Regions from separate parts of the Arthrobacter glycogeni genome, predicted to be linked through region 1. Evidence: riboswitches for the same ligand, from Rfam matches in the RefSeq annotation. Region 1 holds a riboswitch; each other region holds the start of a gene.
The links. Region 1 has a riboswitch for cyclic di-AMP ahead of ACX80G_RS02105 (NlpC/P60 family protein). Riboswitches for the same ligand answer to the same signal wherever they lie in the genome.
Positions count from the first base shown of each region.

Region 2: linked by a shared signal. The riboswitch ahead of ACX80G_RS05680 (M23 family metallopeptidase) and the one ahead of ACX80G_RS02105 (NlpC/P60 family protein) in region 1 are both predicted to bind cyclic di-AMP.
Region 3: linked by a shared signal. The riboswitch ahead of ACX80G_RS07960 (C40 family peptidase) and the one ahead of ACX80G_RS02105 (NlpC/P60 family protein) in region 1 are both predicted to bind cyclic di-AMP.

Region 1 is NZ_JBTNDV010000001.1:452,612-460,507, forward strand. It holds gene ACX80G_RS02080 (FdhF/YdeP family oxidoreductase) at 1-725, shown strand, start outside; gene ACX80G_RS02085 (molybdopterin molybdotransferase MoeA) at 821-2,155, opposite strand; gene mobA (NTP transferase domain-containing protein) at 2,167-3,114, opposite strand; gene ACX80G_RS02095 (HNH endonuclease) at 3,111-3,611, opposite strand; gene ACX80G_RS02100 (NlpC/P60 family protein) at 3,842-4,720, opposite strand; gene ACX80G_RS02105 (NlpC/P60 family protein) at 4,751-5,626, opposite strand; cyclic di-AMP (ydaO/yuaA leader) riboswitch at 5,632-5,796, opposite strand; gene ACX80G_RS02110 (M23 family metallopeptidase) at 5,921-6,724, opposite strand; cyclic di-AMP (ydaO/yuaA leader) riboswitch at 6,727-6,900, opposite strand; gene ACX80G_RS02115 (iron-dependent transcriptional repressor DtxR) at 7,039-7,746, opposite strand.
Region 2 is NZ_JBTNDV010000004.1:45,504-53,399, forward strand. It holds gene ACX80G_RS05665 (MarR family winged helix-turn-helix transcriptional regulator) at 125-622, opposite strand; gene ACX80G_RS05670 (SGNH/GDSL hydrolase family protein) at 673-1,443, opposite strand; gene ACX80G_RS05675 (diacylglycerol/lipid kinase family protein) at 1,574-2,536, shown strand; gene ACX80G_RS05680 (M23 family metallopeptidase) at 2,631-3,308, opposite strand; cyclic di-AMP (ydaO/yuaA leader) riboswitch at 3,313-3,500, opposite strand; gene ACX80G_RS05685 (siderophore-interacting protein) at 3,606-4,730, opposite strand; gene ACX80G_RS05690 (ABC transporter ATP-binding protein) at 4,727-5,614, opposite strand; gene ACX80G_RS05695 (FecCD family ABC transporter permease) at 5,616-6,626, opposite strand; gene ACX80G_RS05700 (FecCD family ABC transporter permease) at 6,680-7,735, opposite strand.
Region 3 is NZ_JBTNDV010000006.1:11,338-19,233, forward strand. It holds gene mutM (bifunctional DNA-formamidopyrimidine glycosylase/DNA-(apurinic or apyrimidinic site) lyase) at 1-962, shown strand, start outside; gene ACX80G_RS07955 (Ig-like domain-containing protein) at 1,059-4,151, opposite strand; cyclic di-AMP (ydaO/yuaA leader) riboswitch at 4,866-5,026, shown strand; gene ACX80G_RS07960 (C40 family peptidase) at 5,033-5,929, shown strand; gene ACX80G_RS07965 (hypothetical protein) at 6,101-6,778, opposite strand; gene ACX80G_RS07970 (hypothetical protein) at 6,778-7,215, opposite strand; gene ACX80G_RS07975 (DinB family protein) at 7,374-7,896, shown strand, end outside.

The sequences.
Region 1 (7,896 bases):
AGCGTGTCACGGTCGAGGATTCGATGAGCGCGGTGCATGCGTCCCGGGGGCGGCTCCGTCCCCCCGGACCAGACGTGCGCTCGGAGATCTCGATCGTGTGCGAGCTCGGTGACCGGTTGTTCGCCCGACCCGAAAGCCCGTTCCGCGACAACGCTCCCCAGCTCGACTGGGTCGCGGCGCAGGCCGACTACTCGGTGATCCGGAACCACATCGAAGCAGTCATCCCGGGTTTCGAGAACTACAACACGCGGATCGAAACCGGCGGATTTGTGCTGCCGAATGGTCCCCGCGACGGCAGGATGTTCACCACTCCGTCAGGCAAGGCAGTATTCACCGGCAACACCCTCGAGTACCCCAAGGTCCCTGAGGGCAGGCTCCTGCTGCAGACCCTGCGGTCGCACGACCAGTACAACACCACCATCTACGGCAAGGACGACCGTTACCGCGGCATCCACGGCGGACGACGAGTGGTACTGGTCCACGAGGACGACCTGGCCGCCGCCGGGATCGCGGAAGGGGAAATAGTGCATCTGGTGTCTCAGTTCTCCGATGGTGTGGAACGGCGGGCCGAGAACTTCAGGGCCGTCACCTACCCCACACCGCGGGGCTGCGCCGCCGCGTATTACCCGGAAACCAACGTCCTGGTGCCGTTGGATTCAACAGCCGACGTCAGCGGAACGCCGACCTCCAAGTCGGTCATCATCCGGCTCGAAAAGATCGCCTGAGCTAAACACGATCTGAGCTAGACCTACAGAAGCCCCCGTTCATGCGAACGGGGGCTTCTGTAGGTGCGAACCAAAGCCGTGTTCGCGACCCAGTGCTACCTGATCCAGGGAAGCATCAGGGCTTGTAGGCGGTCTCCGGCTACACATCCCTGGGCTGGCACCACCATCACTCCGCTCGCGGCGGCAAGGCCGCGGAGCATACCCGAACGCTGATGTGTTGCGGCAACAGCCCTGCCGGATTCCAGTCGGTACGGCACCAACCGGCTCCGCCCAGGGAGCTCATCGAAATCTTCCCCCACCGTCGTTTCCTCGGTCTCGGGGAACGGAGCGCCGCGCAATCCCGCCAGCAAGGGCCCGACGACGGTGAACATGGCCATCATCGCTGCCAGCGGGTTGCCCGGCAGTCCAACCAGGAACCGCCCATCCGGGAGCCTGGCAAGGAGCGTGGGGTGTCCGGGACGCATGGCCACGCCGTCAATGATGAACTCAGCCTCAAGTGTTTCCAACGCACGCCGGATGTGATCAGCCGACGAACCGCCTGTTCCGCCCGTGGTGATCAGGACATCCCCGGAAGCCCGGGCCAGGGATAGCTCGTCCATGGCCTCAGCACTGATGGCGGCGACGACGTCGTCGAGGTCGTCCTTGGCACGGCCGGACGTGTCGACATGCCCACCCATCATCTGAACCAGGCCGGGGAGTTGCGGCCCGAACGTGTCACGGACCTGCCCAGGCTCGGGCAGACCCGCCTCGATCACCTCGTCCCCCGTGAGCAGCAGTGATACGCGGGGGGCGCGCAGCACTGGAAGCGTGTCGTAACCGGAGACCGCGGCAAGCGCGATCTGCGCTGGGTTTAAGGTCACGTTCGCCGGGATGGTTTCGCTTCCTTCGGATGCCTCTTCACCGGCCGGGCGAATGTGTTCCTGCGGCCGCGGCTCGTCGGGGCGAGCGCTGTCGTTGCGGTCCAGGACAGCACCCCGCGCCGCGCCGTGTTCCATCCGCAGGATCCCTGTGGCTCCGTCAGGTACTACTCCCCCGGTGAGGATGAACGTTGCCTCCCCGGTGGCCAGCGGCCGGGCGCCTGAGTCGCGATGTGGTGTGGCGCGCGGCCAGGGATGCCCTTCCTTCGGGGCGGGGCTGACCAGTTGCCAGGGCGGGTTGCCGCTGACCGCCCACCCGTCCATTGCCGACGACGCGTAGTGCGGGATGGCCTGCAGCGCCCGGACCGGCTCTGCCAGCGTCTGCCCCAGGGCGTCGGAGAGGGGGACGGTCTGGTTCGCCAGAGGAGATCCCGCATCATAAGCTGCCCGGCGCGCCGCTCCCCAGCCAAGGTTCCGCCCGGTGGGGCTCGCCTCAGGGCGGCTCTCGTTGTGTGGGCTTTCGCTTTGCCCCGCGTCGTTCAGGGGCGTTTCCCCGGTCTCGGACTCGTTCATCGGGGCTTCGTTCACGAGGCGTCCGACGACGTTGACGCAGCCGCATCGCCGGTGGGGCACTGCCTACGGGCAGCCTCAATGGCCGATTCCATGGCCACACGCTCGCTCGCCTGCTGGCTGCCCACCGCAAGTCCCGCGGCGTAGCCCGCAATGAAGGTGGTCAGCGGCGCGGCGGGCCGAACAATTGAGTGCGCTGCGTCCCCGGCGAGGGACAGGATGGCATCGATGTCGATCGTGGTGCCCTCAAGCTCCAAAGCCTCGATGAGCTGGGCGCTCCATTCCTGAAGGATCTGATCCTGCTTTTTCATCGCTGCTCCTGAGGTTTCGGTCGGTGCCGTGCCTGAGACACCGAGTGATTGGGCGTCAGCCCAGGTGTCGACATCCGCTGTGCTTCCCGGCGGAACGTCAATTGTTCTCCATTGCACCCTAGCAAGGAGTGCCTTCATCGACAGATTCTGGGCTCCACCGCTGGTTTGGGCTGCCATCACGGCGGTGCGGAGGCTCCCCAGTCGGTACAGCGCAGCCAGCGGCTGGTCCCGGCCGCCGTCGTGAGCGACTACTGAGGACTCAGGACACTCTGCTGCCGCTGCCAACAGCACCGGGATGGCCTGCGCGATGCGCGGCATGTCGCAGGCGAGAACCAGCACCCACGGCGTGGTGTCCTCAAGTAAGTGGTCGACGGCGGCGGCCAGGGCTGCTGCTGGCCCACCGAAGGGAGGGGATTCGCGGATGAACTCGCAGTCCTGCGCCATCGAGCCCGCCACGGGGTCCCCCGGCAGTCCGTCGTCACGGTCGGGACCCACCACGATCGTGCGGTGTGCAGCGGCGACTGCATCACATGTGAGACTGAGGAGAGTGCGTCCTCCACGGTGCAGATGTGCCTTCGAGACACCGCCGAGGCGCGACGACCTGCCCCCGGACAGCACTACGGCGTTGAAGTCGAGGGGTGTTGAATTCAAGCGGCGGACTCCGCCCGGAGGAATGCGCTCCACTGCGGTGCTGGCTTCTCAATTTCGCGGAACTGCCACGAAGCGCCGCGCGGTGGTTGCGGGGTTATACGCAGGTGCCAGCCGAGCGAGGTGAGGGTCTTGTCACTCTTGTCATTGTTACACCGGAGGCAGCATGCCACGAGGTTCTCCCAACTGGATGCTCCGCCGCGGGAGCGTGGGAACACATGATCAATAGTTGAAGCGCTCTTCCCGCAGTAGGCGCACAGGTGGTTGTCGCGCCGCAACACTCCCCGGCGGGTCACCACCACGCTGTGGCGGTACGGGATCTTTACGTAGCGGTTCAGCAGGATAACCGAGGGGCGGCCCAGGACGTCGGTGGGTCCCACCACCGGGTCCTCCCCTTCCGCGACCACGCTCGCCTTTCCGGCCAGCACAAGGACCAGCGCCCGGCGGAAGGTCACTACCGCCAATGGCTCATACCCAGCGTTCAGAACGAGAGTGCGCATGCACATTCCTCTTTGCCGACTTCGGGCCTGCGTCCCTGTGGTCCGGGAGAGCAGGACGACAACTGACTTATTGAGAGTAAGGGTAGTTCGACGGATGCCCGGTTTGCTAATCCGGCGGCCCGGCTTAGCGCGTGTCGTCGGAAGACGACCTTGGGACAGCACGGGGATGGTACGCAGGAAGACCCGGGAATCGAAATCCCCGGGTCTTCCTGCGTACAGGGTTGTGTGCCTTAGCCGCCGACGCGGATGAAGACGGGGCCTGAGCCGAGGTCGGCTGGTGCGACGACTGTCTGGTTGCCGTTGAATCCGCCGTGTACGGCCTGTCCACCACCGATGTAGACGGCGATATGGGCCACTCCGGCGCCACCATCTGCATAGTAGATTAGGTCGCCTGGGATGGCCTCGCCAGCGCTGACGGTGCGTCCGAGCGACAGGTAACCGGCTGGCCAGCCATGAAAGTTGATGCCAGCGGCAGCGAGCGCATTGCTGACGAGGCGGGTGCAGTCCTGGGTGACCCCGAGCTGTCCCTGCGCTGCGGCGGCGATGGTGGCTGCCACCCCTGAGGAAACGGCCGGGGCTTTCTTGGCTACTGGCGCCGTCTGGGCCGGCGCGGCCTGGGCTGGCGCCGTCTGGTCCGGCGCGGCCTGCTCGACCTCTACCGCGGGTGCAACAGTTACCGGCTCAACGTCTGCGACCTCGGCGTCTGCGACCTCGGCGCCCGGAACCACGACGGGGGCTTCGTCGATCTCGACGACGGTCTCGACCTGTGCGGTGACCGCTGGTGCCTCGACGACGACTGGTGCTGCTACCGCCTTGACCGGAGTGCGGTTGAAGGCAATCTCTGCGTCGGCCGGAGCCTCGACCACGGCTGGAGCCGCCTGAATCTCCAGAGCCGAGGTGAGGGCCACCCGTTCAACTGACTCGAGCGGGAGGTCGGCGGCGTTGGCCGACACACCACCCGCCAGAACGAGGCCGGATGCTGCGACGATCACAGCTGCCTGACGGCCGACGCCACCGGCGTTTTCGGTTACTGCCTTGGCCAAGGTCGAGAAGCTGGTGTCGTGGCGCTTGTCGGCACGGTGCCGTGCAGTAGCTGCATGTGTAGTCATTGTGAAACTCTCTGGTTTGATTCTCGAGCTCTAGCGGACGCGGACAAAACTGGAGCCGGCGAGGTCGGAGAGCGGATGCAGGATGGTCGCATTGACGCCGTTCATTCCGCTACTGATGACCTGCCCATTACCGACATAGATGGCAACGTGTCCCGGGCGGATGACCAGGTCCCCCGGCTGAGGTGAACCGACCACGTCGCCGTATGCGTAGAACTGCTCGGGCCCGAGGTCCCCAACGGTTTTACCAATCGACCGCAAAGCCACTTCAACCAGAACTGTGCAATCTTGCACTGCGCCGATCTGCGAGTAGGCACTGGCCACAAGAGCCGCGCCGGCTCCATTTGCGGAAGCTTCAACGACCTCCGGCTTTGGAGCGGGGGCTGGAGGAGCTGTGACCGGTGCTGCGACTGGTGCGGGCGCGGGGGCCGTGGGCGCCGCTGCTGGCGCTTCGGCAGCGGGGGGTGCTTCCTGCACAGCGAGCGCCACAACGGCAACTGGAGCAGCAGCCTCGGCTATTGGGTCGACGACGGCCTGGGCACGGGCCCGGACGACTGGTGCAGCTTCCGCTACTGGTGCGGATTCGACTACTGGTGCAGCTTCCACCACGGCGGGCGTTGCGGTAACGGCGGTGCGCTCGAAGGTGATGTCGGCGGCGGCAGCGGCGCTAACAGCGTCGGCGGTGACCGATACGGAGTTGAGGGGGGTGGAGAGGACAACACGCTCCGACTCGCCAATACCGTGTGCTGGCAGTCCGGCGGTCAGGACGAGTCCTGACGCTGCGACAATGACGGCGGCCTGGCGACCTACTGATCCAGCATTTGACGAGACGGCGGTCGAAATGACTGTCAAGGGGCCGTTATGCGGGCGGGCGGCCCGGTGGCGGCCCGGAGAAGAGCTGGTTGACACGTTTGATTGCCTCTCCCAATTGCCTGCGGGGTGAGCTGTCGGATTCGGATGGGAGTCACCCGGTCACATGATTTCCTGCTGGAAGTACGCAACTTAACCCCAAGGATTTCTCGCGAAATCCACTAATTGGTTCCCCCGCCTCTGCCATGCGAATTGTGCGAACGGACCCCGGGCAGTGGCAGAGCTAGGCGATCTGCTCGGGAGTGCCGAACCTGTGAGATTTTGGCACGGGGTTGACGGTACAGCAGATCGAGAGCAATGTCACATTCCGGTCACGGAACGGTGTGTCCTTGGTTACAGCCAGCCCATCGGGTCGACCGTCTGTCCGTCAACCACTACTTCGAAGTGCAGGTGGCAACCGGTTGAGGCGCCGGTACTGCCGCTCTGTGCAACTACCTCGCCACGGCCAACTTTCTGCCCCTCTTTGACGCTGCTGAGGGAGAGGTGGTTGTAGGTGGATTCGAGCCCGTTGCCGTGATCAATCACCACGCGGTTCCCTCCGCCGTAGGGGTGCCACCCGGTGAAGGAGACGGTGCCGGCCGCTGCGGCGAAAACTTCGGTGCCGCAAGAGCTGCTGAAGTCCTGGCCGGAATGGAGCTCACCGCTCATGCCGGTGATCGGGCTAACCCGGTAGCCGAAGGGTGAGGTGACGACTAGATCCCTCATCGGCGCTGACAGGGAACCCCCGGCCGAGGCGGGCACCGCGGCGGATCCTGCCGCGGTCATGATCTCGCTGAGCTTGGCGTCGGCGTCGAACGTACTCTGCAGTGCGGTGCGGCCGAAATCGACCAGCGCGGCGTCAGGAACCGTGATATCGCGGGGGGCGACTGCTGCTTCGACGGTGGAGACGGTCTCGCGGGTGGCGGCAGCCACACCCTCGGCGGGACTGGATGCCGCGGTAGTGGGTAGTGCGATGGTGAGCACCAGACCCGAGGCGGCAGCGGCGATCGCGACCTTCTGGCTCATCCCGGTCAGTGAGAGGTCGTTCCGGACGCGGACGGCACGACGTCGTCGTTCAAGTCGCTGGGCGTCTCGGGGACGCGCGGCGGGTACCGCGGCGGCGGCACGGCGGCGTCCCGAAGCGTTGTGCTTCGACAAAGGGTCCCTTTCGTCTATGCCTGCGAAGTTAGCTGTCGGATTCGAGTCGGGAAAGAACTCGGCCCTGATCTGTTCCGTCGGAGCGGCAGCGGATCTGAGCTTCACCCTAAGGCGGCAGATTAGCCGCCGTTGATGGGTCCTCCGCCCCTGTCACGGGTGATGAGCATCCCGATCCGCTGACAGGGTTAGGCGTGCGGATCAGGTAACGCTGATGTATCAACGCCAGTTTTCCACTATGCGCGACCAGAAGCAAAAGAGATACGTTCGTTATCTTTTCCTGTGGATAACTTGCGGCTACACCGCGCTTTACCGCCCTAAAGTGCCGTTTCGCTGACCGAGACGAAGACGTGCGCGGCGACCTCGGGCGGTAGTTCGAGAGCTCCCTCGATCCCCTCAACCCGGACCGACACATAATCGCCGACGGTTTGCACGCTGATAACCGTTCCCGGCCGCAATCCGCCCTCATCAAGCTGCGACAGCAGCTCGGGATCCACCTGGATGGGCTCGGCCAGGCGGACGAGGGTGACCACCGATCCCAGCGGATTCGTTCCCATCACCGCCAGAAGACTGCGTACACCGGCGGTGAAGTTCTCGGTCGGCGGTCCACCGAGTGCCTCCAGCCCGGGGATGGGGTTGCCGTAGGGCGACTCGGTGGGCTTTCCCAGCAGCTCGTACAGGCGCTGTTCGACCCGTTCGCTCATCACGTGCTCCCAGCGGCATGCCTCTTCGTGAACGTACGCCCAATCGAGGCCGATCACATCGGAAAGCAGTCGTTCAGCGAGGCGGTGTTTACGCATGACACCGATGGCGCGGCGTCGGCCCAGATCAGTGAATTCAAGGTGGCGGTCGCCCGAGACCACCACCAGCCCGTCACGCTCCATCCGCCCGATGGTCTGTGAAACGGTTGGACCTGAGTGGCGGAGCCGTTCGGCGATCCGGGCGCGGAGGGCGACAATGTTCTCCTCCTCCAGTTCCAGGATGGTCCGCAGGTACATCTCAGTGGTATCGATGAGGTCCGTCATGCGGTTCAGCTCCTTGGCACTGGTGCGGGTTGGAACAGCGGGCAGGGTTCGCGGTGCGAGCGCGGCACGTAACGCCAGCGTCGAACGTGAGTTCTCCGCCTCCCAAGGTTAACCTATTTCCTGCTGACCGCGGCAACCAGCCGCCACCAC
Region 2 (7,896 bases), on a different contig from region 1:
ACCGACATCCGGAGGCTAACTTCCCGGACATCGGAGCAATTGCACACGCTCCGCCACCTGATGCCCTCCCATTCTAGGAGCTGGCGCGGTTTAAGACCAATCGCCAGCGTGGGCTTTGGCGGCTTCACGGCTGAGCCCCGGGTGGGGGTTCACCGAGGATCCAGTGGCTATCGTCGAGACGGGCCAGGATTTTCTTGCCAATCCGCTCAAGATCGTGCACATCATCCTCGGTCAGGGCGTCGAAGACCACCTTCCGGACGTGCCCGACATGCTCCCTGGCCAGGAGTTGGACGTTCTCCACGCCCTCCTCAGTGATCCGTGCTGTGGTCACCCGACCATCGCTGGCACTCGGGCGCCGGGTCACCCAGCCACGCTGCTCGAGCTTCTTCACCACGTGGCTCAGGCGGGACAGGGAAGCGTTCGATCGGCCGGCCAGCTCACTCATCGCGAGCGTGAGGTCCTCCGTTTCGGAGAGCATCGCCAGGACATGGTAGTCGAACAGGGTAATCTTCGCCTGCCGGAAAAGGTGGGCGTCGAGGGTGCCCGGCAAAATGGTGGTGACTGCGTAGAGGGCAAGCCAGGCTTGCCGCTCATCGGGGTTCAACCATCGAGCACCGGTCATCAATCAAGTCTGGCATAGAACGCTCGGGCGGCGCAGTGGGGGTGTGGCCCTTATGACCAGACTGGTCGGGTGAGCTCCGGAAACTTGGCCGCCAACACATCCCCCGAGGACACGCCCCGCAGTCGTCGGCCGACCCACGGTGACAGGTAATCCCGGGCCCACTGGGCGTCGGCTCTCAGCTGATCAATGCGCGACGACGCCGGCACCGCCTCCAACTCGGGCAGGTCAATCTCATGGGAGGCCCTCAGGACTTCGAGCACCCGTTTAGCCATCAGGGTGTGCCCGGCAGCTGACATGTGCATGCGGTCGGTGTCCCAGTATCCCCAGTTCTGGAACTCCCTGAACCGCCAGTAATCCACTACATCGGCATGATGCCGGTCGGCGATCTCCCGCACCAGCTCGTTGTAAATAGCGGTCCGGCCGCGGGTCGTGCCGAACACTGCGGAACCCACTGAATCAAACCCGGTGAACAGCACGACGGCGGCGCCCGAGCTCGCCAGCCGGCCCACGCCGTCGTCGTACGCGGCCATCAACGCGTCGATGTCGATGCGCGGCCGCAGAATGTCGTTGCCGCCCGCGTAGATGGTGATCAGGGTGGGCTGTAGGGCGAGCGCACGATCAATCTGTTCGTCAAGGACCTGGCGCACCTTCTTCCCGCGGACGGCGAGGTTCGCGTAGCCCCACGAGCTGTCCGCAAGGATCAGCTGCTCGGCCACCCGGTCCGCCCACCCGCGCACACCGTTGGGGCTGGCTTCATGCCAGTCGCCCACGCCTTCCGTAAACGAATCGCCAAGGGCCACATACCGCTGAGAAAATTCCACTAGACGAGGCTACCCGCTCCCGGCGCGGGATAAGGTGGGTTAGCAAGTACCCTGATAAATTTCTGTTGAAGTAGCCCCATTCCTTGATCGTTCCCTGATCATTCCCCCATCGACCCCCGAGAAGGACACCATGACCCAGCCCGCCGAAACCCGGAACAAGCGTGCCGCCTTGATCATCAACCCGGTCAAGAACACCGGCGCTGACATTCGCGCGATCGTTTCGGAACTCTGCGCCGCCGACGGGTGGGATGAGGTCCTATACCTGGAGACGACGGCCGACGATCCAGGGCGCGGCCAGGCGAAAGAAGCCGTTGACGCTGGTGTGGACGTGGTGATCGCTGCCGGCGGCGACGGAACGGTCCGTTGCGTGGCAGAGGTAGTCAATGGCACCGGCGTCGCATTGGGCCTGATCCCGCTCGGGACGGGCAACCTGCTGGCGCGTAACCTGGACATCGCCGTCGACAATCCCGAGGAGGCGGCCAAAGCTGCCCTGTTCGGCACCGAGCGCGATGTGGACGTCATCCACGTCACAGTGGACCGCGCGCAGGAATCCCACGTGTTTCTGGTGATGGCGGGCCTGGGCTTTGACGCGTCAATCATGGCTGACACCCGCGACGACCTTAAAGACAAGGTGGGCTGGCTGGCCTACGTCGACGCCGGCATCCGCAACCTGGGCGGGAAACCCACCCGAACCCGTATCACCCTTGACGGGGGCGAGCCCATCGTCCGCCGCCTGCGCAGCGTGATGGGTGGAAACTGCGGCAAGATTATGGGCGGACTGGAGATTTTTCCGGGGGCGAAGATCGACGACGGCCTGCTGGACGTCATGACCGTTGCACCGACCGGTCGGCTGGGCTGGTTCGGCGTCGTCGGCAAGCTGTTCGCCCGGGGTAAGGGAAAAGACCCGTCGCTTGAGTACTTTCAGTGCAAGAGCGCCGAAATCCAGCTCGACGAGCCGCAGGAAATCCAACTGGACGGAGACCCACTCGGCAAGGGCACCCACATGGCCCTGCGCGTGGATGCAAACTCGTTGCGGTTGCGGATGCCCTACGGCAAGAAGGATCCAGCAGTAGTCACCAACCCGACCCCGTAGCTGCTCCAATTTCCCACCGGCCGGCCACGGTGGATGGGATTGTCTAGACAATCCCATCCACGGGGCTCAGCCGGCGGGATTCCCGGGCTGCGCGCTAAAGCCGGGTCTGGGGGTCGACCTTTTCGCCGTCGACCAGGAGCTCGAAGTGGAGGTGGCAGCCGGTTGAGTTGCCGGTGCTGCCGACGGCGCCGATGCCCTGCCCCTTCGCTACGGCATCCCCGACGCTGACACCGAGGGTGTTCAGGTGGTTGTAGGAGGTTTCGAGTCCCCCGCCGTGGTCCACCACGATCCGCTGGCCACCGCCGTAGGCATGCCACCCGGATTCCACCACGGTGCCGGCGCGGGAAGCCAACACCGGGGTGTCGCACGCGCCGGCGTAGTCGGTGCCGGTGTGCAGCTCGTCGCCGAGCCCGCCCATCGGATTCACTCGATAGCCGAACGGCGAGGCGATCGTTGCTTCCGTGATGGGCGCGGCGAACGTGGCGGCGTCACTGGACAGGACTGTAGTTTTGGCGGCCGGGGTGGAGGCCATGGCGAGCGGTGATTCCTTACCGAAGTCGATCGTGGCGTCGGCGTCAGCGGTGACGGGCGCGGTGGGGCTCGTCACCGCGTCCGCGATTGGCCGGGGTGGGACCTCCGCCGAGGGGAAGAACGCCGTCAGGGTAAGGCCCGCCGCTGCGGCGAGCGCCCCGGTGGCGAGGACAACTGACCGGCGGGGGAATGTGGGTTCGACGGACGCGCGGCGGCGCCCGGAAGTAACCGGATGGTGCACAACAAAAGCCTCTCTGCAACGCCGGTGAAGTTAGCTGTCGGATTCGAGCAAGAGTTGACTCGGCCCTCTGCCTACTGTTCCGACGAGAGCGGAAAAGCAATCTGCGAAGGGCTGCACCCCTAGGCAGGAAACTGCCAAAAGATGGGTCCTCCACCCCTGCCACGGTGAATTGGGGGCCAGCTACTGACAGGGTTAGGCGTGCAGTCTGGGAGCCACAATGATGCGAATGGCTCCCTACAAGGGTAGGCCACCGGCCGGAAAAGTTACAATTCCGTTACATATCACAGGGCGTGGCGGCTAGCTAAGCTCCGACCGGCCGCTGCGCCAATACCCCATGAAGGCAACCCGTTTGCGGTCGATGCCGACGTCGCGGACCAGATAGCGCCGCAATCCACGGACCATCGCGGCTTCGCCGGCAATCCAGGCGTAAAAGGGGAGGGCACCGGACGGCCGGTCCGGGTTAGGCGAGCCGATCAGTGCCGAAGCGTTCAACAGCTGGGGTGTCTCCCAAAGGATCGCCTCATCGATGTTCACCTCTTCCGGCTCGGGACCGGCCGCCGCGGCAGCGGCAGCCGCGAGGGTCAGACCGGCGGGAGAGCTGGGATCCACGCCGACGGCGAAGGGCGCCGCCAGCGACACCCAACCCGGGACGCGAACCGCGTCGCGGACCGCTGCGTCGAGGAGTTCCCCGTGGGGGTGTTGCCCCCGCGCCAGCCAGGTGATGTGAACCGAGGAGTCGGTAGGAACATCCTGGAAGTCCGCCCGGTCCGGCACCTCAAGGAAGGCGTGCCCACCCATGTGGGTGGGCAGCGAGCCAAGGATGGCGCTGATGGCGGGGACTGCTGTCTCGTCACCGGCGAGCAGGACGTGTTTGGCCAGCCCCGGGCGCCATTCGATCCCGCCGTAGGATCCGGCAGTGGTGCAGGTGGCGGCGTGGGCGTTCGGGCCGATCAACCAGATCCGGTCGCCGGGTGTTGCTGCGGCGGCCCAGAGCGACGCCGGACCCCCGTTCCCGTCGGCGTCGAAATGCATCACGAAATCGACATCAATCTCGGGCTGGTCGTCGTCGCACCGGGTTTCCCTGACGGTGTAGGTGCGCATCGATCCACGGTCGGCCGGGTCCAGGGCCAGCCACTGCTGGTACCAGCCGGGCCCCTCGGTGGGCGCCTCCAGCAGCTCCCGCAGATTTGGGTGGGGGGCGTCGTCGTTCTGGCTGGCGGGGATTACCACCTTGATCCGCAGATCGAGGGTCGCCCCCCGCACGCCGAAGTCCTTGAGGCAGGACCCGCCGAACGTGATCCGCTGGAAGTTGTCGCTCAGGCGCTGCACCCGGGCCACGACGACGTCGAAGGCTGTCACCGCCGGGACTGCCGCTTCGGTGCGCTGACCCTGCCGGGCGGTCCGGTTGCCGACGTCGGTCATGATGCCGCCTCCAGATGGTGGGCCGCCAGCGTGTCCTGCGGGTTGGGCAGGTACCCCCGCCCGGTGGTCGAGTCGGATGAAGCTGGGGTGGATTCGGCGTTCGAGTGGTGCCGGCCCACTGGCACCACCAGGGGTGTGCCGGACACAGGATCCGCAATGACGCGGCACTGCAGGCCGAAGACCGCTGTGACTGTCTCCTCGGTCACGACGTCGGCCGGGTTGCCCTGGGCGGCGATTCGGCCGTCCTTCATGGCGATCAGGTGGTCGGCGTAGCGGGCGGCGAGGTTGAGGTCGTGGAGAACGATGGCAACCGTGGTGCCATCGCGCCGGTTCAGGTCGGTGATCAGATCCAGCACCTCCACCTGGTGGGTGACGTCGAGGAAGGTGGTGGGTTCGTCCAGCAGGAGGATGTCGGTCTGCTGGGCCAGGGCCATGGCAATCCAGACGCGTTGCCGCTGACCGCCGGACAGTTCGTCAACGAATCGGTCGACGAGGTCGAGGGTGTCGGTGGCTTCGAGGGCGGCGGCGACAGCGGCGTCGTCGTCGTCGGTCCACTGCCTGAACCAGCCCTGGTGCGGGTAGCGGCCGCGCCCCACCAGATCGGCGACGGTGATCCCGTCCGGCGCGACGGGGGTCTGCGGCAGCAGCCCGAGGGTGCGGGCGACGGCACGGGTGGACAGCGCATGAATGTCCTTGCCGTCGAGGCTGACGACGCCGGCCGTCGGTTTGAGCAGCCGGGCGAGGCCGCGCAGGAGGGTCGATTTACCGCAGGCGTTGGCGCCAACGATCACCGTGATCCTGCCGGCCGGCAGTTCGACGGTGAGGTCCTGGACTACCTTGCGGTCATCGTACGCGAGGGTCAGCTCACTGGCTGTCAACGTCAAATCAGCCTCCCTGGCCTGTGCGGTTGGCGGTCACCAGCAGCCAGAGGAGAAACGGTGCGCCGAGGACGCCCGTCACCACGCCGACCGGCAGCGACACACCGGGAATCATTGTGGCGGCAACGAAATCGGCGCCGAGGACGATCACCGCACCGACCAGGCCAGCCACGGTGAGCGACACGGCGCCCTTGACGAGCCGCCGGGCGATCGGGCCGGCGAGGAACGCGACGAACGCCACCGGGCCGGCCGCTGCCGTGGCAACGGCGGTGAGGGCAACTCCGACGGTGATCAGGGCCAGCCGGGACGGCTCCACCCGGACACCGAGGCTCGCCGCGGTGTCGTCACCCAGTTCCAGGCCACGCAGCACCCGCGACAAGACCGCGGCGGTGGGGACCAGCAGCGCCAGGGCGAGCAGCAGGACGGTGGCGCGGTCCCAGTTACTGGAGTTCAGCGAACCGTTCAGCCAGACCAGCGCGTCGGACGCTGTCCGGATATCGGTGCGGGTCAGCAGGAAACTGACCATGGCGTGCATGACAGCGGCGAAGCCGATCCCCACGAGGATCAGCCGGTAGCCGGCCACCGATCCGCGGCGGGACAGCAAATAGATGGCGGCCGCGACGGTGAGCGCCCCGATCAGGGCGGACAGGGACACGGCAACACCGGCGGCACCGAACAGCACGATCGCCGCCACCGCCGAGGCGCTGGCGCCGTAGCTGATCCCGATAATGTCCGGGCTGGCGAGCGGGTTGCGCAGCAGGGTCTGGAAGATGGCGCCCGCGACACCAAAGGCCACGCCGATGAGGACGCCGATAACGGCGCGGGGCAGCTTGTTTTCCATCACGATGAAGGTGGCTCCGGGAATGTCAGCGCCGCCGAGGATCCTGAAGAAGTCGGGAATGGTCACCGTGTAGGTGCCGAGGAGGACGGTGACGGCGAACAGGACTGCGGTGATCCCAGCGAGGATGATGATCGCTCTGAGGCGCTGCGCGGCCTGGCGGTGCTGGCCGTCACTGATGGCGGCTCTCGGCGTCGGGCTGGTCGGGGCCGCGTGGGGCGCGGTGTGGAGGCTCACAGCTGGGCCAGTTTCCGCCGTCGGACCAGCCAGATGAACACCGGGGCGCCCATGATGGCGGTCATGATGCCCACCTGCACCTCACCCGGCGGGAGGATCAGTCGGCCGACGATATCGGCGCCGATCAGCAGGACCGGCGCGAGTACCATCGAAAACGGTAGGATCCACCGGTAGTCGGGGCCGGTGAGCACCCGCACCAGGTGGGGGATCACCAGGCCGACGAACGCGATCGGCCCGGCGGCGGCCGTGGCAGCACCGCAGAGGATGACGACGCCGAAGGCAGCGACGCCGCGGGCGACCGCCACGTTCTGGCCGAGGCCTTTGGCGATGTCGTCGCCCAGGGACAGGCTGTTGAGGGCCTTGCCGGTCGCCAAGGTCAGCAGGATCCCGATGATCAGGAACGGCAGGACCGGCAGGAGGACGTCCCAGCCCCGACCGGAGACGGTGCCCACCTGCCAAAACCGGAACCGGTCGAGGGTTTCCTGGCTGGAGACGAGGACGGCGTTCATCAGGCTGACAAGTCCGGCGGACAGTGCCGCGCCGGCGAGGGCCAGTTTGATGGGAGTGGCACCGTCCCGGCCCAGGCTCGCTACGGCGTACACGATGACGGCGGCAAGGGCGGCTCCGGCGAAGGCGAACCAGATGTACCCGGTCACGTCGGCCACCCCGAAGACGTAAATGCCGGTGACGATGGCCAGCGCCGCGCCGGCGTTGACGCCGAGGATGCCCGGGTCGGCCAGGGGGTTGCGGGCCACGCCCTGCATGGCGGCGCCCGCGAGGCCGAGTGCGGCACCGACCATGAGGCCGGTCACCGTGCGGGGAATCCGGGAGTGGACTACTGCGTGGTCGCCGTTGGCCGGGTCGAAGTCGGTCAGCGCGGCGACGAACACGTCGACGCTGATGAGCCGGGAACCGAAGGCCAGCGATGCCGCGCAGATCAGGACCAGGACCACCGCCGTCGCGCTGAACTTGAGGACCCAGCGCCCGTGGGGTTTGCTGCCAGCCGGTGTCGGAGCGCTTTCGGGAGGGGCTTGCGCAGTCTGCACTGCCATGACACGCCTCCTTCCCGTCAAATTTCGAACAGAAGTAAGGCTAGCCTATGGTCACCTTCATTAGGAAACGGTTCTGTTCCCTAATTGACCTTGTGTGGGACCGTTGTACCGCCGGGTGCGTACAGGTCTGCCCAGGTTGTCACGCCGTCGTCGTCATTCGC
Region 3 (7,896 bases), on a different contig from region 1:
GGCGAACCATCGACGACGTCGACATCCTCGATCTCCGGTCCATCCGCCGTCACGGGCTCGGCGCCGACGACTTCAGCGGCAACCTGGTGGGGGCCCGGGTCCTCGACGTGGTGCGCCGCGGAAAATTTCTGTGGATGCCGTTGGCTGCCCCGGCCGAGATAGTCAGCACTGGGTCGGCGTCGTCGGCGTCGTTGGCGCTGGCTGGTTCGTCCGCTGATGTCGCGCCCGTGGCCCTGATGGCTCACCTGGGGATGAGTGGGCAGTTGCTGGTCAAAGACGCTGGCTCGCCCGAGGAAAAGCACCTACGGGTCAGACTGACGCTGTCGGCGGCGGGGGGGCCGACTGGGCCTTTGCCGGGGGAACTGCGGTTTGTTGATCAACGCATCTTCGGTGGCCTCTTCGTGACGTCGATGGTGTCGACCGACGACGGACAGCCGGGTGGTCTTGGCGAGAGCCCCCTGCCGTTGATTCCGGCAGAGGCCTCCCACATTGCCCGCGACCCGCTCGATCCCGTGTTCTCCTTTGAAAGCTTCTTCGCGAAGCTGCGACGGCGCAAGACGGGTATCAAGCGGGCGCTCCTCGACCAGGGTCTGATCTCCGGGATCGGCAACATCTACGCCGACGAAGCACTCTGGGCCGCGAAGGTGCATTACGCGCGCCCGACCGACTCCATGAGACGCGCCGACGCGTCGCGGTTAGTTGACGCCTGCCGCGACGTCATGGTCCGGGCGCTTGCGGCCGGCGGCACCAGCTTTGACTCGCTCTACGTGAACGTCAACGGCAGCTCCGGATACTTCGAGCGTTCGCTGAACGCCTACGGCCGGGAGGGCGAACCGTGCAGCCGCTGCGCCGGTGATCCGTTGTTCCAGGGGGTCGCGCTGATGCGTCGTGAGATGTTTATGAACCGTTCGTCATTCACCTGCCCCCGGTGTCAGCCGAAACCCCGGAACGGCCGTTGGTAAATTCGGAAAGGGCTGGTGGCGCCGACGCGACAAAGCGGCTCCGATTCAGGCAGGCTTACTGATCGGGGCCGCTTTCGTCGACTTACTGGGAGCGTGTCATGGGCCGGTGGTGAAGTTCCATGTCGTAGTGAGCAACGGATTGCCCACGATGTCGCGCAGTGCCGTGGTGCTGCCGGTCAGGGTGACTCGGTAGCTGGTGTTGGCTGTCAGGGTTGCCGATGGGTTGAGCGTGGCGACACGGGTAGTGGTGTTGTAGGACACTACAGCTGTGACGGCTGCTCCGGCTGAGGTCCGAAGGGCAACGGTGGCGCCGCTGACTCCAGTGACGGCCTCACTGAATGTTGCGGTGATGTTACCGGTCCTGCTCACTGCCGTTGCGTTGATGCCCGGAGTCCTTCCTGTCACCGTTGGAGCGGGACCGGTGGTGAACGACCAGCTCTGGGTGGCCAGGGGATTTCCTGCAGCGTCCCGGATAGCGGTGGCTCCTCCGGTGAGGGTCGCCGTGTAGCGCGTGTCCGAAGCCAGAGTAGCCGTGGGATTGAGCGTCGCGACGCGGGTCGTGGCGTTGTAGGACACTGTCGCGGCGACGGTTGTCCCCGCAGCATTCCGGAGCGCAAACGTCGTTCCACTGATTCCTGCGACTGACTCGCTCAGCGTGGCAGTGATGTTTCCCGTCGTGCTCACTGCCGTTGCGTTGATGCCCGGTGTCCGTCCTGTCACCGACGGGGCGGGACCGGTGGTGAACGCCCAGCTCTGGGTGGCCAGGGGATTGCCGGCAGCATCCCGGATGCCGGTGGCTCCGCCGGTCAGAGCAACGGTATAGCGCGTGTCCGACACCAGGGTTGCCGTGGGATCCAGGGTTGCGACGCGGGTGGTGGCGTTGTAGGACACCGTGGCGGCGGTTACTGTTCCGGCGGCGTTTCTCAGGGCGAAGGTTGTCCCGCTGACGCCTTGGACGGCCTCACTAAAGGTCGCCGTAACATTCCCTGAAGTACTGACGCCGGTGGCGCCGGTGAGAGGGCTGCGGGAGGTGGCGGTTGGGGCGGTGGTGTCGGGCGCGGCTCCGGTGGTGAAGGACCAGGACGTGGTGGCCAAAGGATTGTTGGCGGTGTCTCGGATGCTGGTTGTGCTTCCGGTCAGGGTAGCCGTGTAATTGGTGTTCGCTGCCAGGGTCGCCGTGGGATCCAGGGTCGCGACCCGGGTGGTGGCGTTGTAGGACACCGTGGCGGCGGTTGCTGTTCCGGCGGCGTTTCTCAGGGTGAAGGTTGTCCCGCTGACGCCTTGGACGGCTTCGCTGAAGGTCGCCGTCATGTTCCCTGTGGTGCTGACGCCGGTGGCGCCGGTAAGGGGGCTGCGGGAGGTGACGGTCGGGAGGGTTGTGTCAGTAGTGATGAAGGCCCACGTGCTGCCAGCGAATTGGTTTCCGGAAAGGTCCGCGATGGTGTTCTTGAGTGAGACGGTGTAGCGGGTGCTGCCCGCCAGAGGGTTGGTGGGATCCAGGACCGCCTGGTTGGTGGCGGTGTCGAAGGTAACGGTCGACGGCACGATGGCGCCCGCAGGATCCTGAAGGATGAACGTTGATGCATCAACGTTTCTGACCGGTTCGGAGAATCTGACGGAGATCGTGTTGAGCATGGGGACCCCGCTGGCGTTACTTGAAGGCGATTGCGCGCTGAGGGTTGGTGCAATGGTGTCAGCCGGGCCAATGGTCCAGGTCCGGGTGGCCTGGGTTCCGACGTTACCCGCGGGATCGGTGGCGCGGACGTTGAAAGTGTAAGTCCCGTTGAGCTGTGGGTCGTAGCTCTTTGGTGAGGCACAGGTTGGATCCCAGTCGGGGTTGCTTGGCACCAGCTGGCATTCGAAGCTGACACTTGGCTCCGGGGACGTGAAGTTCACGGTTGGGGTGGTGTCGGCGGTCGGGTTGGACGGGAAAGGCGCCACAATAGCGACGGGCGGAGCGACCGTGTCCAATTTGAAGGTGAGCGTTCCCGAGATGAGATATTGGGGAATCGTGGGATCAACCGGTTCACCCGTTGCTGGGTCCACTGTGTATTCGGGATTGGGTGTTCGGGCCTGGACCCTGTGGGTACCGGATGTGAGGGCTGTGTCCAGGAGAACCGAGTATGCGCCAGCGGTGGTGGTGGTCGTTGCAGCTGGAGCCGTGGCGCCATCCACTAGCAACTCCACCGTCGCTTCGCTGACGCCGACGCCCGGTACGGTTCCGGTGAGGGTCGGCCTGGTCACATTGGTGATGTTGTCTGTGCCTGATTTTCCACTGTCGCTCGCCGGCGCGAGGTCGGGGGTCGAAGGGGCGGCGTCGGCACCGTTGAAGATCAGGCCTTGGACGGTGAAGGTGTTGACGGTAAGGGTGTTGACGCCGGGACCGCCGGCGTCCGGGCCGTCCACCCGCACGAAGTTGTTTCCGGTCGGTGCACCGGTGACGGCGCGTGCTGTGTTGATGTCGCCAAGCGTTCCTGGCGCTGCGCCAACTTGCTTCAGGAAGGTCGATGTCGTGCTGTCTGAGTTGTCGCCCAGGAAGGCTTGCCCGACGCTGGCCCAATCGCAGGGCTGCTGGGGTGTGGGTGCGCAGACTCCGGCGTCAATGGTTTGCTTGATGCGTCCGGCCGTTGCCACCTTCGGGTCTTGCTCGGCGACGAACGTGTTGACACCGTAGGGGTGCGTAATGGTGTAGCTGGCGCCTGGCTGGAGGTCCTCGACGATGAACCGAAGCCGGCCGAAGCCCATCTGCTCGCCAGCCGTTACGACACCGTTCAGGTGGGCACCTTCCAGTGCCGCTTCGTAGAGCCCAAGCTTTCCGCCGGATGCCCCTGCGTTGAACCAGAACGCTTCTTCCGGAAAATTATCGGGGTAGGACGCCGGGGAGTTTGGGTCCGGCGGTTCAGCCAGGCAACCAGCTCCGGCCATGTAGCACAGCTGAAGTTTGACGTTGCCGTCTGAATACCAGGTGGGAAATCCATTCTGGGGGTCGACCGGGCTCATGCCCGCCGTCGCAGCCAACGCAGGCACGGCAGCCAAAGGGGCCATGGATGCGGCCAGCAGGGAGGCAACAGTCACGGTGGCGAACCGGCGCAGGAAAGTCTTCCGACGGCCCTGCCCTGCACCTCGGTGCAGACCGGGTTCATCCCCAGTATTCCCTGTCTGCCAACCCCGAGCGGTTTTGCTGTTCACTGCCGACATGATGATTCCCCTTACTGGTTCCGGTGCTCCCGGCTACGCCGTGAAGTCACTGCAGGCTGCCATTAGTTCTGGCGCCTCCAATGTTGACGAACCAACCATGGGAAAACCTTGCCCGGGACCATCAATTCGGGGCCATGCGGGCGGGACGCACCGCCCGCATAATTACCACTAAATGGCCTCACGCCGAAACACAGTGACCCTCAGTGAACGAGGAAGCGCGGCTCCGGTGAGGTCGGCATCCGATTCTCGTCCTGACACCACTGGATGACTTGTCCTCCACCCAGGAGACTTACCCACTTAATACATGTCGCCGTCCGGCAGCACCTGCGGGCAGGTAACCATTAGGTATGGATACCGTGAGGACATTTCAAAAGCTTGGCGGCATAGCATGCCGGAGGGAACCTTCCCGTGCCGGGCTCGGTAGGGTCAATTTCCGGGCCGCACTGCTTGTAGCGCCGCGCGAACTGATGGCGGCTCTGGCCGGAAAACGCAATGACTGGCAGCGAAATGTAACCCGGGGAGTAATCCGGATCATCGATCCGCGCACGCAATCCATCATCGAGGCGGTCGCCCGTCGCCGCCACCGGGGGCACACAACGGCACACTGGCTCCGTGACCTAAATGTGACAAAACCTCATAGCGATAGGTACAGTAGACGGCACGCTCTGTTCCGTTCAACTCAGCGTCCTCCCGACAGATTGCCTAATTCTGCCGCTGCCGCGAGGTCCGTTCGCATACATCCGGCAGAAGCGGGGGAACCAGTAGTGGTCGTCGTAAGACGGCCTAGGGGTAAAGGTGCGGTATCGCACCCGGGTGGCTCCCATCCGAATCCGACAGCTAACTTCGCAGGCACTGGGAGAGGCAACATCATCATGTCCAAGAACCGTTATATCGCGCGCCACCGTGCAACCCCGCCAAGCGCCATGCAGACCGTATCCAAGGCAGTCAGCTCACATGCCGGCTCCATCGGCCGTCCGGCAGCGGTTGTCGTCGCCGCATCAGGTCTGATGTTGAGCGCCGGGCTGCCAGCTAACGCTGCAGGCGAAGTCGACGTCCAGGCCGCGCCGGCATCTGTCGCCCAGGCCTCCAGCGCACCAGCCCCCGGAGCCTCCACTCACACGGTTCAGCCCGGAGATACTCTCGGCAGCATTGCCGGCACCTACGGCGTCAGCGTTGAGTCGATTTTCGCCGCCAACGGGCTCGGCTGGGACTCGGTCATCTTCCCAGGCGACGTCATCTCGCTGACCGGCAACACTGGCCAGTCAAGCCAGTTAGCACCAGTAGCAGCACCGGCGCCAGCTTCAGCAGCAGCGCCAGCCCCGGCGATCCAGGTAGCTGCACCGGCGGCCCCCGCTGAGACCAGCACGCTGGGTATCACCACCGCCTCGGAGGACATCCAGCCAATCGGTGCGGCGTCCACCGGCGGACAGGTATCGAGCGCAGGTATCGCCGGAACGGCCCAGTCAATGATCGGCGCACCGTACGTCTACGGTGGCACCAGCTCAACCGCTGGCTGGGACTGCTCAGGCTTCGTGCAGTGGGTCTACGCCCAGCACGGCATCGATCTGCCCCGCACCAGCCAGGCACAGATGGGTGCGCTGACCCCCACCAGCAACCCTCAGCCAGGTGACCTCGTCGTCCAGAACGGCGGCGGACACATCGGCATCTATATCGGTGACGGCCAGATGGTCAGCGCACTGAACCCAAGCCAGGGAACCCTGGTCCACGCGGTCAGCGCTATGCCACTGGTTGGGTACTACACGCTCTAAACCTTCCATACCGTCGCGGCGGTCTGGAGAAGTACCATGAAGGCGCCACCGGAAACATCCGGTGGCGCCTTTGTGCTTCGTCTGTGAATCGGTCACCCGTGGTTAAATGACACCAGTTCGTACGGCACTCTCGACGTCACTTGCGCATGCGAAATCTTCTTGCTGCTCTTGTCATAGGGTCACGCTTGCTCCGTCGGAGAGACTCGCTGCGTCGTACCAGCGAAGAACCCGCAATGCCCTAAGGGTGTTCCACCGACTCGATGTACCATCGGGTTCTTCGAATCGAAAGTGGACCGCCCCGGGGTGAGGGTTTTCCAGCAGCCAATGTCCATTTGACTGACGCTTGGTACGAACTTGATCGACTGCCTCAACCAGCCTCGGATCGGCCGGTCCGCCGCGGAGAGCGAAGTAGCTCGTCGCTTTGAGCAGGTCGTAGTGCCAGCGTGGAGGGTAAGAGAACTGGAGCCATCGAGGGTTCACTACCTCGCCTGTGCGCAACGACCGGAACAGACCGCGTCGAAGCAGAAATTCCTCGCCCCCGTGGCGAGCCCGCCTGACCTCGTCGGATCCACCGGTGCGTCGCTCCCACCTCAGTAAAGCGTCAATTACGTCAAGAGTACTGGCGAACGATCCCGGCGCCGAACGCGACTCGGCCCAGCAGTTCCAGCCTCCGTCAGGCAGTTGGTCGGCCACGAGCCGCTTGACCACCGGATCGATGTTGATGCCAAGGTAGGTACCGATCAGGACAACGCCGGCGTTGATGCAGCAGTCGACTTCCCCGGCGAAGAAAGGCAACCCGTCATACTCCCACCGGCAGTTGCGGTCGACCAACTGTGCCGTCTCTAGCATCACCGCACTGTCCGGCGGTACGCCAAGTGGCACAGATCGAGCAGCACGGGGTAGGTAGCGATCCATGGTTGCTCAGGGTGCTCACCTGGCGTCTCGGTCTGGTCTGTGGTGGGCGACGGGAACGGCGGCGGTGGCTTGCCGGCAGCCAAGGCCCGCGCGGTACTCTCGGCGAACGCAGCGGTATTAGGAAAGCATGCCCCGTCCGCCCATTGTCCGTCGGGCGCCCGCAGCGCGAGCAGCCTAGCGCCCCACCCTTCGTGCTCCACCCTCGCCCGCACAGCTACCACCTCATCCCGCAGGGCGTCGAGGAGGTCGCGTAGCACCTGCCAACGGATCGCTGGATCGCCCTGCAGCAGCCACCGCACCACCGGGTCGTCCACAGCCATCGGCGGCGTCCGAGGAACGTAGGGAACGTACTTCTTCAGCGAAGTCTCCACTGTCGCACTGTAATTGAAGGCAATGGCGCAGTAAAGAGGCATAGGGATCGGATATCCACCCCCACGCCAGAATGGTCTCGTCCCGCGCCAGCGTGGACGATAGCCGCGGCTCTGCCTTCGTGCTTTCCGGTCAGACGGCTCACCGGTAGGGTGAATCAATGACACAGGCGGCTGGCGACGGTGCAGGAGCAAACAACGGCGTGCGGCGGGGAATTACCGAGCCCGCCCACCAGGGTGACGAGTCGACCACCACCCTGGGCTTCCTCCAACGTCAACGCGATCTGGTCGCCTGGAAGGTCGGGGACGTCGACGACGACGCCCTACGCTCCGTCGCGACCCCCACCGGGCTCACCCCGCACGGCCTGGTACGTCATCTCGAGAATGTTGAACGGTCCTGGCTAAGGGACGTCTTCGCGGGGGAGCAAGGTCTTACCTACGACTGGTCCGACGCCGATCCGGACGGCGAATTCCACGTCGCCCCCGATATTTCGATGCAGCGGCTCCTTCAGGACTATTCAGCCGAATCGGGCCGCTGCGACGCCGTCGTCCGGGCCGCCCCTTCGTTGGATGCAAGGTCCTCCCGCGACGACTACACACTCCGGTGGATCCTGCAGCACCTGATCGAGGAGACTGCACGCCACCTCGGCCACCTTGATGTATTGCGGGAACAAGCGGACGGCG